DNA from 2 places in the Evansella sp. AB-rgal1 genome. Region 2 is predicted to be linked to the other one. Evidence: predicted binding sites of a transcription regulator. Region 2 holds the regulator's gene; the other holds the start of a gene.
What was found. The regulator CtsR, encoded in region 2, represses protease genes until heat stress. The targets are predictions, from matches to a motif close to ATGGTCAATAAAGGTCAAACA.
Positions count from the first base shown of each region.

Region 1: the regulator CtsR is predicted to act here: its motif matches at 5,042-5,062, upstream of clpP (ATP-dependent Clp endopeptidase proteolytic subunit ClpP).

Region 1 covers NZ_JBGUAU010000027.1:36,779-43,400, forward strand. Annotated here, with positions in the region: gene gap (type I glyceraldehyde-3-phosphate dehydrogenase) at 1-713, opposite strand, end outside; gene ACERII_RS19785 (sugar-binding transcriptional regulator) at 875-1,900, opposite strand; gene ACERII_RS19790 (glutaredoxin family protein) at 2,074-2,325, opposite strand; gene rpoN (RNA polymerase factor sigma-54) at 2,620-3,963, opposite strand; gene clpP (ATP-dependent Clp endopeptidase proteolytic subunit ClpP) at 5,144-5,731, shown strand; gene ACERII_RS19805 (HPr family phosphocarrier protein) at 5,959-6,216, opposite strand; gene whiA (DNA-binding protein WhiA) at 6,319-6,622, opposite strand, start outside.
Region 2 covers NZ_JBGUAU010000004.1:169-6,790, forward strand. Annotated here, with positions in the region: partial or broken gene ACERII_RS03905 (hypothetical protein) at 1-17, shown strand, start outside; gene ACERII_RS03910 (CtsR family transcriptional regulator) at 1,548-2,027, shown strand; gene mcsA (protein-arginine kinase activator protein McsA) at 2,042-2,578, shown strand; gene mcsB (protein-arginine kinase McsB) at 2,581-3,651, shown strand; gene clpC (ATP-dependent protease ATP-binding subunit ClpC) at 3,676-6,108, shown strand; gene radA (DNA repair protein RadA) at 6,246-6,622, shown strand, end outside.

The sequences.
Region 1 (6,622 bases), on a different contig from region 2:
TTAGGAGTTGGAACACGCATAGCTCCACCGTTTAATTTCCCTTTTAATTCAGGAAGTACTAATGCAACAGCTTTTGCAGCACCTGTAGTTGTAGGAATGATGTTTTCTGCAGCAGCACGAGCACGACGTAAATCTTTATGTGGTAAGTCTAAGATTTGTTGGTCATTTGTATAAGAGTGAACAGTCGTCATCATACCACGACGAATTCCGAAGCTATCGTTTAATACTTTTGCGAATGGAGCTAAGCAGTTCGTAGTACAAGATGCGTTAGAGATAACATGGTGGTTAGCTGCATCGTACTTGTCTTCGTTAACACCCATAACAATTGTGATATCTTCTTCAGATGCTGGAGCTGAGATTACTACTTTTTTCGCTCCGCCTTCTAAATGTTTCGCAGCATCTGCACGAGCAGTGAAACGTCCAGTAGATTCAACAACTACTTCTACACCAAGGTCTCCCCATGGAAGTTGTGCTGGATCACGCTCAGCGATAACTTTGATTTCTTTTCCGTTAACAACTAAGTTGTCGCCAGAAACTTCAACTGTAGCATCTAATTTCCCGTGCACAGAGTCATACTTAAGTAAGTGTGCAAGTGTGTTAGCATCAGTTAAGTCGTTAACTGCCACTACTTCTACCTCAGGGTTATTTAGGGCCGCACGGAAAACCACGCGTCCAATACGTCCAAATCCATTAATACCAACTTTTGTAGCCATGTTTAAATTTCCTCCTTTTAGTAAAAAACAATAATTCTATATTAAAGGGAAACATGATAGTTATCCCTCGAATAAATAAGTAAAATACCTTATCTAAGCATACAGTATTTCCAATTATTCGTATTACATGTCCTATTATCCATTTAAAAATAGAAATAAACTTAATTTTTTTGCAAGATAGATTTTGCTGCTCCTTCATCGGTGACAAGTACCTGAGAAGATCCATTCTTCATGTATGCCTGTATTGCCATACCTTTTGAAGAACCACCTGCAACCGCAATAATATGCGGAATAGTGTTTAAATCCTCCAATTGTAATCCGATTGTTAGTACTTTATGTATAATGTCTCCTGATTTATCGAAATAGTATCCAAAAGCTTCAGCAACAGCTTTTTCTTCTTTAAGTTTATTTATAACTAATTCAGAAGAATTTCTTCTTTCTGCCATTACATTCGCTTCACCAATACCATGAACAACCATATTTGCAGATCGTATTAAGTGAAGAATTTCTTTAATGGAAGGCTCCTCAATCAAAGATTGGTACGCTTCTTTGCTCAATTGATCAGGTACATGCAATAATCGATAGTTACCCATTGCTTTTCTTGCCATTGTTGCACAAATGGTATTCGCTTGGTTCTCTACTTGTTCACCAAGTCCACCTCTAGCTGGAACAAAGAGTGCTTCCTTTAAATCAGTATCTGGAACCATCATTTCTGCTACCGCAGCGATGGATGCTCCTCCTGTAACTGCAATGGTGTTCCCTCTAGTTGATAGCTTTTTTTTCATTAATGAAACGCACATACGCCCCATTTCTTTCGTCACCCATGGATAAATATCACTATCTCCGGGAACGATATAGATCTCTTTCAATTTAAGGAGATCTTTTAATTCGGATTCCATCGATCGAATATCAAAAATTTCCTTCATCATGTCTTCTAACTGTGTAAGCAAAATATTACCTTCCTCTGTCAAGGTCATACCAGAGGATTCAACATGAATGAGACCTTGCTCTTTTAGAAAAGTAACTTCGCTACGAAGTGTCCTTTCTGACATTTCTAGGTTTTGAGATAACATTCTTCTACCGATTGGCTGCATTAATCGAATAAAACGCAGTACTCGGTATCTCATTCCTAGAACTTTCACTAAATCAGGTAACAATTTTTTCTGTAGTTCCAAAAGCATTCTCATGTAAAAAGCTCCTTTATGTCGACTCCACAACCGGGTCTTTGTAAGTCCCTCGTAGACGTATTATGTCCCGCTTGCTCCAAAAAAAAATATCATTTCTTTGAACAACAATCTGGATAAGAATTCTTTTGAACTTCCAGATTTATTGTAACAAGGAAATGATTGTCTAGCAAGCACTAACATGTGAACATTTTGTTGAGAATTTGTTCTAATTGTAAATTACTGATGATTCCTTCATCTAATACAATCCCCTCCGCATCCTCAATAACCGGGATACGTATCTGGTACGTTTCAAGCCACTCATCAGACGTATAGATATCGCGCTCCTGAATTTCAAAATTATATTTTTTTTGTAAATCTTTCAAAATCATTAGGCCTTTATCACATAAAGGACAACCATTTTTGGTGTAAAAATAAAGTGTGGTCATTGTTAGCTTTAACTCCTTTTAAATAATAGTAGAACTATATCTTGTTTCAGTAAAGAACGTGCAAACGAAAATTGGACCAGGTTGAAAATTTACTAACATCAACTATATTTGGAATGAGCGAATGCCCGCAGAACTCCAGTGGGAAGCAGAGTAAAGGCAAGCCACCTTAGCGACGTAGTCGTGAAGGTGGTTCGGCAACTCCCCACAGGAAAGGAGTGGACAGAAGCGAATGGAATTAAAGCCAACATAGTTAGCATTCTCTCTATTCAACACCCTTTTATCAGAGTACATAAACTAATAACGTTTCCTCTGAGAAGAAGCCGGAATATGCATTTCCTCACGATACTTTGCAACCGTCCTTCTAGAAATCACAATTCCAAACTCACGCTTTAATAGATCAGATAGTCTCTGATCCGATAACGGTTTTTGCTTCTCTTCATTATCCACTAATCGTCTTAAGTATATTTTTACTTTCTCCGAAGAATTCGATTCTCCTGTTTCTTTCCCTACGGCAGAAGAAAAAAAGTATTTTAATTCAAACACTCCCCTACTTGTTTGAACATACTTCTTTGTCGTTGCTCGAGAAACAGTAGATTCGTGAACATGTATGGTATCTGCCACTTGCTTCAACGTAAGTGGCAGAAAATGAGTTGGACCATGTTCTAAAAAATCTGTTTGGTATTCAACAATTGCTTTTGTAACATGTAATAATGTCTGTTGTCTTTGTTCAATACTTTTTTTTATCCATTGAAATTGTTCATATTTTTGCTTCATATATTGATTAACTTCCGAATCTCCCTCTTTCATTAATGCTTCGTATCGAGAATTCATCGTCATTTTAGGCATATACTCATCATTTAGTTCAACGATATAGTTGCCCTTTATTTTTTTCACAGTTACATCAGGAACGATATATTTAGCTGGTTCATTATGAAAAAAGGAACCTGGCTTTGGATTAAGTGTTTGGATAAAATCAGAAATATATTGTATTTCTTCAATATCCACATGGACTTTTTTTGCTATTTGTTTAAATTGCTTTTTTGCTAGTTCATCTAAATGAAACTCAACCACTTTTTCAGCTAACAAATCCCGTATCCCTAATTTTTTCAACTGAATGAGAAGACACTCCTGTAATGACCTTGCGCCTACTCCATATGGTTCAAGGCTCTGTAACGCCTTAATTGCCTCTTCAATAATATATATAGGTTCTTTCATATCTTCAGAGATTTCCTCTGAGCTTTGTTTTAAGTACCCATTTTCATCTACAGATAGTGCGATATAGGTGACAATCCTTCGTATAGTATTATCTATATCTAGAAACCTTATTTGATTTAATAAAAAATCCTGTAATCCTTCATCCTCTGCACTTACTTGATCTAGTACCGAGAAAGATTCTTCGTGTTCGGTGTTACGAATGGTATATTCATGAGAAAATGTAGGCTTTTCAAAATTGCTCTGTTCAAGCTCGTCGAGGTGCTTTTCCTTCAATTCAATTAGTGGATTCTCTAATTGCTGCTCATGTAAATATTGATTTAAGTCTAAAACAGAGTACTGTAATATGGTAATTGCCTGACGTAGTTCATTTGTCATAACAAGTTTCATAGACTGCTGTTGATATAAACCAAAATCCATATTCATTCCAACACCTCCTTACGTGTTATTATACAGTAATACATAGTGTTATTGCCTTACATCTGTTTGAAAATGTAACATGATTGTTTCTTATTCACTTATAAATTTCAATGACACCCCCTAAAATGTATACGCTTACAAAGATTGTATTATATCTAAAAAAATAAAACTATTTATTTTTGCCAATGAAATTAACCATTTTTTCTTGTGAATACTTTTTAGAAGCATATTTTTACAATCATTTTCTGTTGTGGATAAAGCTAACGATACTTCAGATCACTCTGGAAAGCGAGTAAATAGCAACATACAAAGTTATTAAGATTAGACGTTCATGTAAGTGAACACAGGTACCGGGTTTACTTCAGAGGTGCAAAACAGAAAAACGCAGGTAATTTCACACGCTAAATCGTACAACTCTCACAACCGAAATCAAAGTAGATTCGCATATTAATTACGGCACGAAGAACTTCATCGATCAGTCTCTTATCCGTTTGTTCAAATCATTCTATATTTATTATTCATGGCCCCACTTGGACCAATGAGGGAATCAGCAACATGGGTTATTTAATAAGGGGAGAAACTTCCCTTAATTAGAAAATGACACCGAAAACAGCTAAAATAGAAGGAGAATTTCCGGCTATTTACTTAATAAACATGAGAATTTGAGTATTTTGGCATATTAACCGGAAAACCTTCCCTTATTTCCCCCATACCAAGCTATATTCTGACTTTTAAAGGAAAATTCTCCTCTTATTTTAAGTGTTTTTGGATAATTCACATGGCAAATCACATCGAAATCACAAGAAGGAAATATTTATTTCCGCCTATGTGAAAAGGGTTGTGAATTACTTTGTGATTTCAAATCCATTTAGTAATAAAACTCTAATATAAAAATAAAAAAATGTGTTTTTACTTGTGAATGGCTTATTTGCACCTCTGAAGTAAACTCGTTAATTTTCAGGAGATAATTTACATTTTAATAGCTTTGTCTGCAGAAGTTATTAATTTTAAAAAGACGTTTGAAATAACGTAATTTAGGCTATCATGAAAGAGTCGAAGAAAAACATTTTTTTCTGATACATATTATTTGACCTTCATTGACCAATAATATATGATATGGTTAAAATAGCATTCATGAAAGTCTAATTTACGCATATTTTTAAATTAGATAAAGGAGGAGTACTAAATGAATTTAGTCCCAACAGTAATTGAACAAACAAATCGTGGAGAGCGCGCATACGATATTTATTCCAGACTTTTAAAGGATCGTATTATCATGCTCGGATCAGCTATTGATGACAATGTAGCAAACTCTATTGTAGCACAGCTATTATTTTTAGCAGCAGATGACCCTGACAAGGATATCTCTCTTTATATTAACAGTCCAGGGGGATCTATCACTGCAGGTATGGCAATTTATGATACAATGCAGTTCATTAAGCCAAAAGTACAAACAATTTGTATTGGTATGGCGGCTTCCATGGGTGCATTTTTATTATCTGCAGGTGAACCTGGTAAACGTTTTGCTTTACCGAACAGTGAGGTAATGATTCATCAACCATTAGGCGGTGCTCAAGGTCAAGCAACTGACATTGAAATCCATGCAAGACGTATCGTAGAAATGAAGAAGAAATTAAACCAAATCCTTTCTGAGCGTACTGGTCAACCAATTGAAGTAATTGAGCGAGATACAGAGCGAGATAACTTCATGACTGCTGAAGCAGCGAAAAATTACGGTTTAATTGATGAAGTAATGGAAAAACGCGCTGAATAAAGTGTGATACATGATTAAGAAAGCTTGGGGTAGAAATTACCTCAAGCTTTTTTCGTGATCGAAGAAAGAGTGAGAGGACCTGAAAGCTACCTAAAAGAGAAAACTTCGCCTCCACTTATGGATACTTATCACTAACCAAGAAAAGGTAGATCAAAAATTCAAATAAATTTTCGTCTACCTTTTTATGATATATGAAGTATGATTTCAAAAAGCTTTACATACAGTTATTAGTTTTCTTTACTTACAAATGTAATAAGTGTTTCCATTGCGGCTTCCTCATCATTTCCTTCGATGGAAAGTGTAATCTCCTTATTTGCACTAATAGCTAGACTCATGATCCCCATAATACTTTTTGCATTCACTTTTTTTCCATCTTTTTCAATAAAGATTTCTGAATGAAAGCGATTTGCTTCTTGAACAAATAATGCTGCAGGACGAGCTTGTAAACCACTTTTTTTCTTTACAACAACATTCTTTTCAATCATTTGTATTCCTCCCTTTTTATATATATATCTTTTTGTAGCATTCCTTCTATTTAATAGTGAAATAAAACGCTTCCACTCTGGTTACAAATGAAAGAGGAGGATTTATACATTCTCTCCTGCTCTCATTTTATTTGCAAACTCATCTATTTTTCGTAATCGATGATTGATTCCTGATTTACTCACTTTTCCACTAGACACCATTTCCCCTAATTCCTTTAAAGTAACATCTTGATGCTCTAATCGAAGTACTGCTATTTCTCTTAATTTTTCAGGCAATACCTCGAGGCCTAATTCCTGTTTAATATATCGAATATTTTCAACTTGTCGAATAGCTGCTCCTACGGTTTTGTTTAAATTAGCCGTCTCACAGTTCACTAAACGATTAACTGAATTTCGCATATCTTTC
Region 2 (6,622 bases):
TTAAACTCGAACGCTAATGTCAAGGTTCATGGGTTCACAAGAGAATAGTGTAGCAGTAGAAATGCATTCATGAAGGTCTTATGAAGCCCCAACTCCGTTTATATTTGGAAGTTCGGTAACCATGAAAGTGTTAAAGTGACCGAACTTCGAGAAGAAGAGAAAAGAAAAGAAAGTTCAGCAAGATGAAGGTGTTAAAGTGACCGAACGGGAAAAAAAGGGGAAGTTGGGTAACATTGAAGGTGTTAAAGTGACCGAACGTGTAAGAAAAAGCGAAGTTGGGTAACAATGAAGGTGTTAAAGTGACCGAACGGGAAAAAAAGGGGAAGTTGGGTAACATTGAAGGTGTTAAAGTGACCGAACGTGTAAGAAAAGGTGAAGTTGGGTAACAATGAAGGTGTTAAAGTGACCGAACGGGGAAAAAAAGGGTAAGTTGGGTAACAATGAAGGTGTTAAAGTGACCGAACGGGGAAAAAAAAGGTGAAGTTGGGTAACATTGAAGGTGTTAAAGTGACCGAACGGGGAAAAAAAGGGGAAGTTGGGTAACAATGAAGGTGTTAAAGTGACCGAACAAGGAAGAAAAAGCGAAGTTCGGTAACAATGAAGGTGTTAAAGTGACCGAACGTGTAAGAAAAAGCGAAGTTGGGTAACAATGAAGGTGTTAAAGTGACCGAACGGGGAAAAAAAGGTGAAGTTGGGTAACATTGAAGGTGTTAAAGTGACCGAACGGGGAAAAAAAGGTGAAGTTGGGTAACAATGAAGGTGTTAAAGTGACCGAACAAGGAAGAAAAAGCGAAGTTCGGTAACAATGAAGGTGTTAAAGTGACCGAACGGGGAAAAAAGGTGAAGTTGGGTAACAATGAAAGTGTTAAAGTGACCGAACAAAGAAGAAAAGGAGAAATTGGAGATCCATGAAGCGTTCAGTAGCCCCAACGTAGATATAAATGAAGCAAGGCACTTAATTATAAGAGCTTCAGGATGTTCCAGATCTTTATTCTTTCTATTAAAACTGCAATCATACCTGATTTTATTTTATGCCAAACCTTATTTGTATGTCTAAAATTAGAGGGGGATTTTTGATTTAATAGACTCCTACAATTAATTTTTCATAGGCAAACAAGTTTCTTCTATCTCAAAAGAGGGTAAAATACCTTTTAGAATACCGTTATAGTTTTCCAAAGGAAATGCATATCTTATATATCCCACAAAAATCCGAATTAAGACTATTTGTCTTGGCTATACTGTGAAAAGTAGTATAGTTGCACATACACAAAACTACATATATAAAATTCCCTGGTGTTCTACTATAAGAAACTTATCTAACTGATTAGTATAAGATAAACTTGGTTTTTGCCATTATGGATTTTGTGGTAAGCCAAGTTTACCTAAATAAGATTTTTTCGCTTTTTTTCAAGTGTAAAGTGTTGCAGTAAGAAAAAAAATGGATATAATATAATTAAAGTCAAAGATAGTCAAAGTCAAAGTCAAAGTCAAAGTCAAAGTGAGTAAAATTTTGCGCCTTTTCATGAAAAATGTAGAGGGGGTATGGCATGAGAAATATATCTGATGTAATAGAAAGTTATTTAAAAGAAATTATTGATCGTAGCAACAGTGAGATCATTGAAATTAAGAGAAGTGAGCTTGCAGATCGTTTTGAATGTGTACCTTCACAAATTAATTATGTGATTAGTACACGGTTTACTGTGGAAAAAGGGTTTATGGTAGAAAGTAAACGTGGTGGTGGAGGGTATATACGTATTATTAAGGTGAAGCCGAATGACCAATTAGAATTGTTTGATCAAATAATAGCACTAATTGATGAAGGTATAGCTCAAAACTCGGCCATAAGTATCATATCTCGTTTATATGAAGAAGAAGCCATTTCTAAAAGAGAAGCAAATCTAATGCTAAGTGTCATTGATAGGTCAATCATTGGTCTAAAGTTGCCTTATCGAGATGAATTAAGAGCAAGGATGTTAAAGGCTATGATTACTACATTGAAATATAAAGATTCAAGGGAAAAAGATTAAAGGAGGGGAATATGATGCTCTGTCAGGAATGTCAACAGCGTCAAGCGACGTTGCATTTCACAAAAATAATTAATGGTGAAAAGACGGAATTTCATATATGTGAGACATGCGCGAAAGAAAAAGGAGAGTACATCCCTGGATCAAATAGTTTTTCAATTCACCAATTGCTTTCAGGCTTGTTAGATGTAGAACAGTCTATAAAGCCATCTTCTGAAGGGCTTATGCGTCCCAAAAAAGAGTTAAAATGTGAACATTGTGGACTGACATATCAGCAATTTGCTGAAATTGGACGTTTCGGTTGTTCCTCTTGTTATAAAACATTTAATGAGAAACTGGATCCTATTTTAAAGAGAATTCATAGCGGAAATGCCAATCATGGAGGGAAAATCCCGGTAAGAAAAGGGAAGGATCTCCATGTTCATAAAGAAATAGCAAGACTAAAGGAGAATATGCAGCAATATATTAGTGAAGAAGAGTTTGAACAAGCTGCAGAAGTCCGGGATAAAATTCGCTCCTTAGAGAAGAGCTTAAATGATAAAAAGGAGGGGTGAACATGTCACTTCAAAATTTTATTAGTAAAGCCATTAGTCCATGGATGAATAATGAAGGACCGGATTCTGACATTGTACTAAGTAGTCGTGTGCGGTTAGCAAGAAATATAAGTGATGCACCATTTCCAATCACAGCATCGAAAGAAAAACTAGAAGAAATCATTTCTCTTGTAAATACAACATTTGCAAAGAAGAATCATGAAAAATTTGGTGAATTAGAATTATTAAAAATGGAGGACATGAAACAAAATGAAAAACGTGTTCTTGTAGAAAAGCATTTAATAAGTCCTAATCTATCAGATGAGTCAAAAGCAGGTGCAGTTTTACTAAGTGAAGATGAATCTTTAAGTATTATGATTAATGAAGAGGACCATTTTCGCATACAAGTATTATTATCGGGTTTTCAATTGAGTGAAGGTTTAAAGTGTGCAAATGAAATTGATGACTGGATGGAAGACAAAGTTGATTTTGCTTTTGAAGAAAAAAGAGGATATTTAACAAGTTGTCCTACAAATGTAGGAACGGGCTTACGGGCATCCGTGATGATGCACCTTCCAGCATTAGTTATAACAAGACAAATGAACCGAATTCTACCAGCTATTAATCAATTAGGTTTAGTTGTTAGAGGAATTTACGGGGAAGGTAGCGAAGCTTTAGGTAACCTATTTCAAATATCTAACCAAATGACGTTAGGTAAATCGGAAGAGGATATTGTGGAAGACTTACGTAGTGTCGTTTCTCAACTGATCCAGCAAGAAAGAGCAGCTAGAGAAAGTTTGCTTGAACATTCCAAGCTTCAAATGGAGGATAGGGTGTATCGATCCTTTGGTATTCTTTCTTATAGCCGCAATATGGAATCAAAAGAAGCAACGCAACGTCTATCAGATGTGAGATTAGGAATAGACATGGGTTTGATAGATGACGTAAGTGGAAATATTTTAAACGAACTAATGATATTAACACAACCAGGATTTTTACAACAGTATGCAGGAGAAATTCTTTCAGCTGAAAAAAGAGATCAACGAAGAGCTACATTAATACGAGAGAGACTAATGTTAGAGAAAAAAAGGTAGAAACATTTCGGAGGTGGAGCTATTATGATGTTCGGTCGTTTTACAGAAAGAGCGCAAAAGGTATTAGCTTTAGCACAAGAAGAGGCTATGAGATTAGGCCACAATAATATAGGTACAGAGCACATTTTACTTGGATTAGTTCGAGAAGGGGAAGGAATAGCTGCAAAGGCACTTTCTGCTCTAGGATTAAGCCCAGAAAAAATACAAACAGAAGTAGAAAATTTAATAGGACGTGGAGAAGAAAAAACGAAACAAATTCATTACACTCCCCGTGCAAAAAAAGTAATTGAGTTGTCCATGGATGAAGCAAGAAAGTTAGGTCACTCTTATGTAGGAACCGAGCATATCCTTCTAGGGTTAATTCGTGAAGGGGAAGGTGTAGCAGCGAGAGTGCTAAACAATGTTGGTGTGAGTCTAAATAAAGCAAGACAGCAAGTACTCCAATTGTTAGGAAGTAATGAATCATCCAATAATCAACAGCAAACGACTGGTGGAGCTGGTAGTAATGTGAATACACCAACTTTAGATAGCTTAGCTCGTGATTTGACTGCGATTGCCAAGGAAGAACAAATTGATCCTGTTATTGGTAGATCCAAAGAAATTGAACGTGTAATTCAGGTCTTGAGTCGTCGCACAAAAAATAATCCAGTGCTTATTGGGGAGCCAGGTGTTGGTAAAACGGCTATTGCGGAAGGATTAGCACAACAAATCGTAAACAATGAAGTACCAGAAACATTACGTAACAAAAGAGTAATGACATTAGATATGGGAACAGTTGTTGCAGGTACAAAATATCGTGGTGAATTTGAGGACCGTTTGAAAAAGGTAATGGAGGAGATTCGTCAAGCAGGTAATGTTATCTTGTTTATTGATGAATTACACACATTAATCGGTGCAGGTGGTGCGGAAGGTGCGATTGATGCCTCTAATATCTTGAAGCCATCCTTAGCACGTGGAGAACTTCAATGTATCGGTGCAACTACTCTAGATGAGTATCGTAAATATATTGAGAAGGACGCAGCACTTGAAAGAAGGTTCCAACCAATTCAAGTAGACGAACCAACGACAGATGAATCTATCTTAATATTAAAAGGGTTACGAGATCGTTATGAGGCACACCATCGCGTAGAAATCACAGATGACGCTATCGAAGCAGCTGTAAAACTATCAGACCGTTATATTTCCGATAGATTTTTACCAGATAAAGCGATTGATTTAATAGATGAAGCTGCGTCAAAAGTTAGGTTACGTTCTTACACAGCCCCTCCAAACTTAAAAGAGATGGAGCAAAAGCTGGAAGAGACGAGAAAAGAAAAAGATGCAGCAGTACAAAGTCAAGAATTCGAAAAAGCTGCGTCATTACGAGATAGTGAGCAACGTGTACGTGAAGAACTTGAGGCAATGAAGAAAGAATGGAAAGAGAAACAGGGACAGGAAAATTCAGAGGTTACTACCGAGGATATTGCACAAGTTGTAGGAAGCTGGACTGGAATACCCGTTAGCAAATTAGAAGAAGAAGAAACAGATCGACTTTTACGTATGGAAGAAATTCTTCATGATCGTGTAATTGGTCAAGACGAAGCTGTAAAGGCTGTATCAAAGGCAATTCGTAGAGCTCGGGCTGGTTTGAAAGATCCAAAACGTCCTATAGGATCCTTTATTTTCTTAGGACCTACAGGTGTTGGGAAAACGGAACTTGCAAGAGCTGTCGCGGAATCTCTGTTTGGAGATGAAGATGCAATTATCCGAATCGATATGTCTGAGTATATGGAAAAGCACAATACATCTCGACTTGTTGGATCACCTCCAGGATATGTGGGTCATGAAGAAGGTGGACAATTAACAGAGAAAGTACGTAGAAAACCATATTCTGTTATCTTATTAGATGAAATTGAAAAAGCACATCCAGAAGTATTTAATATATTATTACAAGTGCTAGAAGACGGATTCTTAACAGACTCAAAAGGACGTCGTGTTGACTTTAGAAATACTGCTATCATCATGACTTCTAATGTTGGTGCTAGTGTCCTCCGTCAATCAAAGACCTTAGGATTTACAGCACAATTAGATGGTCAAGAGTATAAGGATATGAAAGGGAAAGTGATGGCTGAGTTGAAAAAAGCTTTCCGTCCAGAATTCTTGAACAGAATTGATGAAACTATTGTATTCCATTCCTTAGAAAAAGAGCATATTAAACAAATTGTTTCCCTTATGGCAAACGAATTAACAAAACGTTTGTCCGAACAGGGAATTGAGTTTAAGTTAACGGATGAGGCAATGGCAAAAATCGCAGATGAAGGATTTGATCCTGAGTATGGAGCAAGGCCACTTCGTCGAGCACTACAAAAAGAAGTAGAAGATCGATTATCAGAAGAGCTACTACGAGGATCCATTGTCAAAGGACAAAATGTAGTAATGGATGTAAAAGACGGCGATTATACTGTCTCTTCTAAATAAATAGAAGTACAAAATTGCTAAGTAAGATGCCGGAATAAGTCCATACTAGGACTATTCCGGTTTTTCTCATATTACTTTTTAAAAACTCGAAACATGGTAAAATAAAGAATAGAGTGAGATTCGGGGAGAGTGTTTACATGGTGAAGCGGAAGACGAAATTTGTTTGTCAAGATTGTGGGTATGAGTCTACAAAATGGATGGGAAAATGTCCAGGTTGTCAGAATTGGAATACGATGGTGGAGGAGTTTGAGGCAGCGCCATCAAAAAAAGAAAGAGGTTTTGTTACTTCGTCTTCTACTAGTGTCGCTAAACCCCAACCTATTACAAAGATTGAGAGCAAGGAAGAGGATCGTTACGATACATATATTACTGAGTTAAATCGTGTTCTAGGTGGAGGAATTGTCCCAGGTTCCTTAGTTCTCGTCGGCGGTGACCCCGGTATAGGAAAGTCCACACTCCTTCTTCAAGTTTCAGGAGAAATTGCAAAAAGAGAACATCGAGTTTTATATATTTC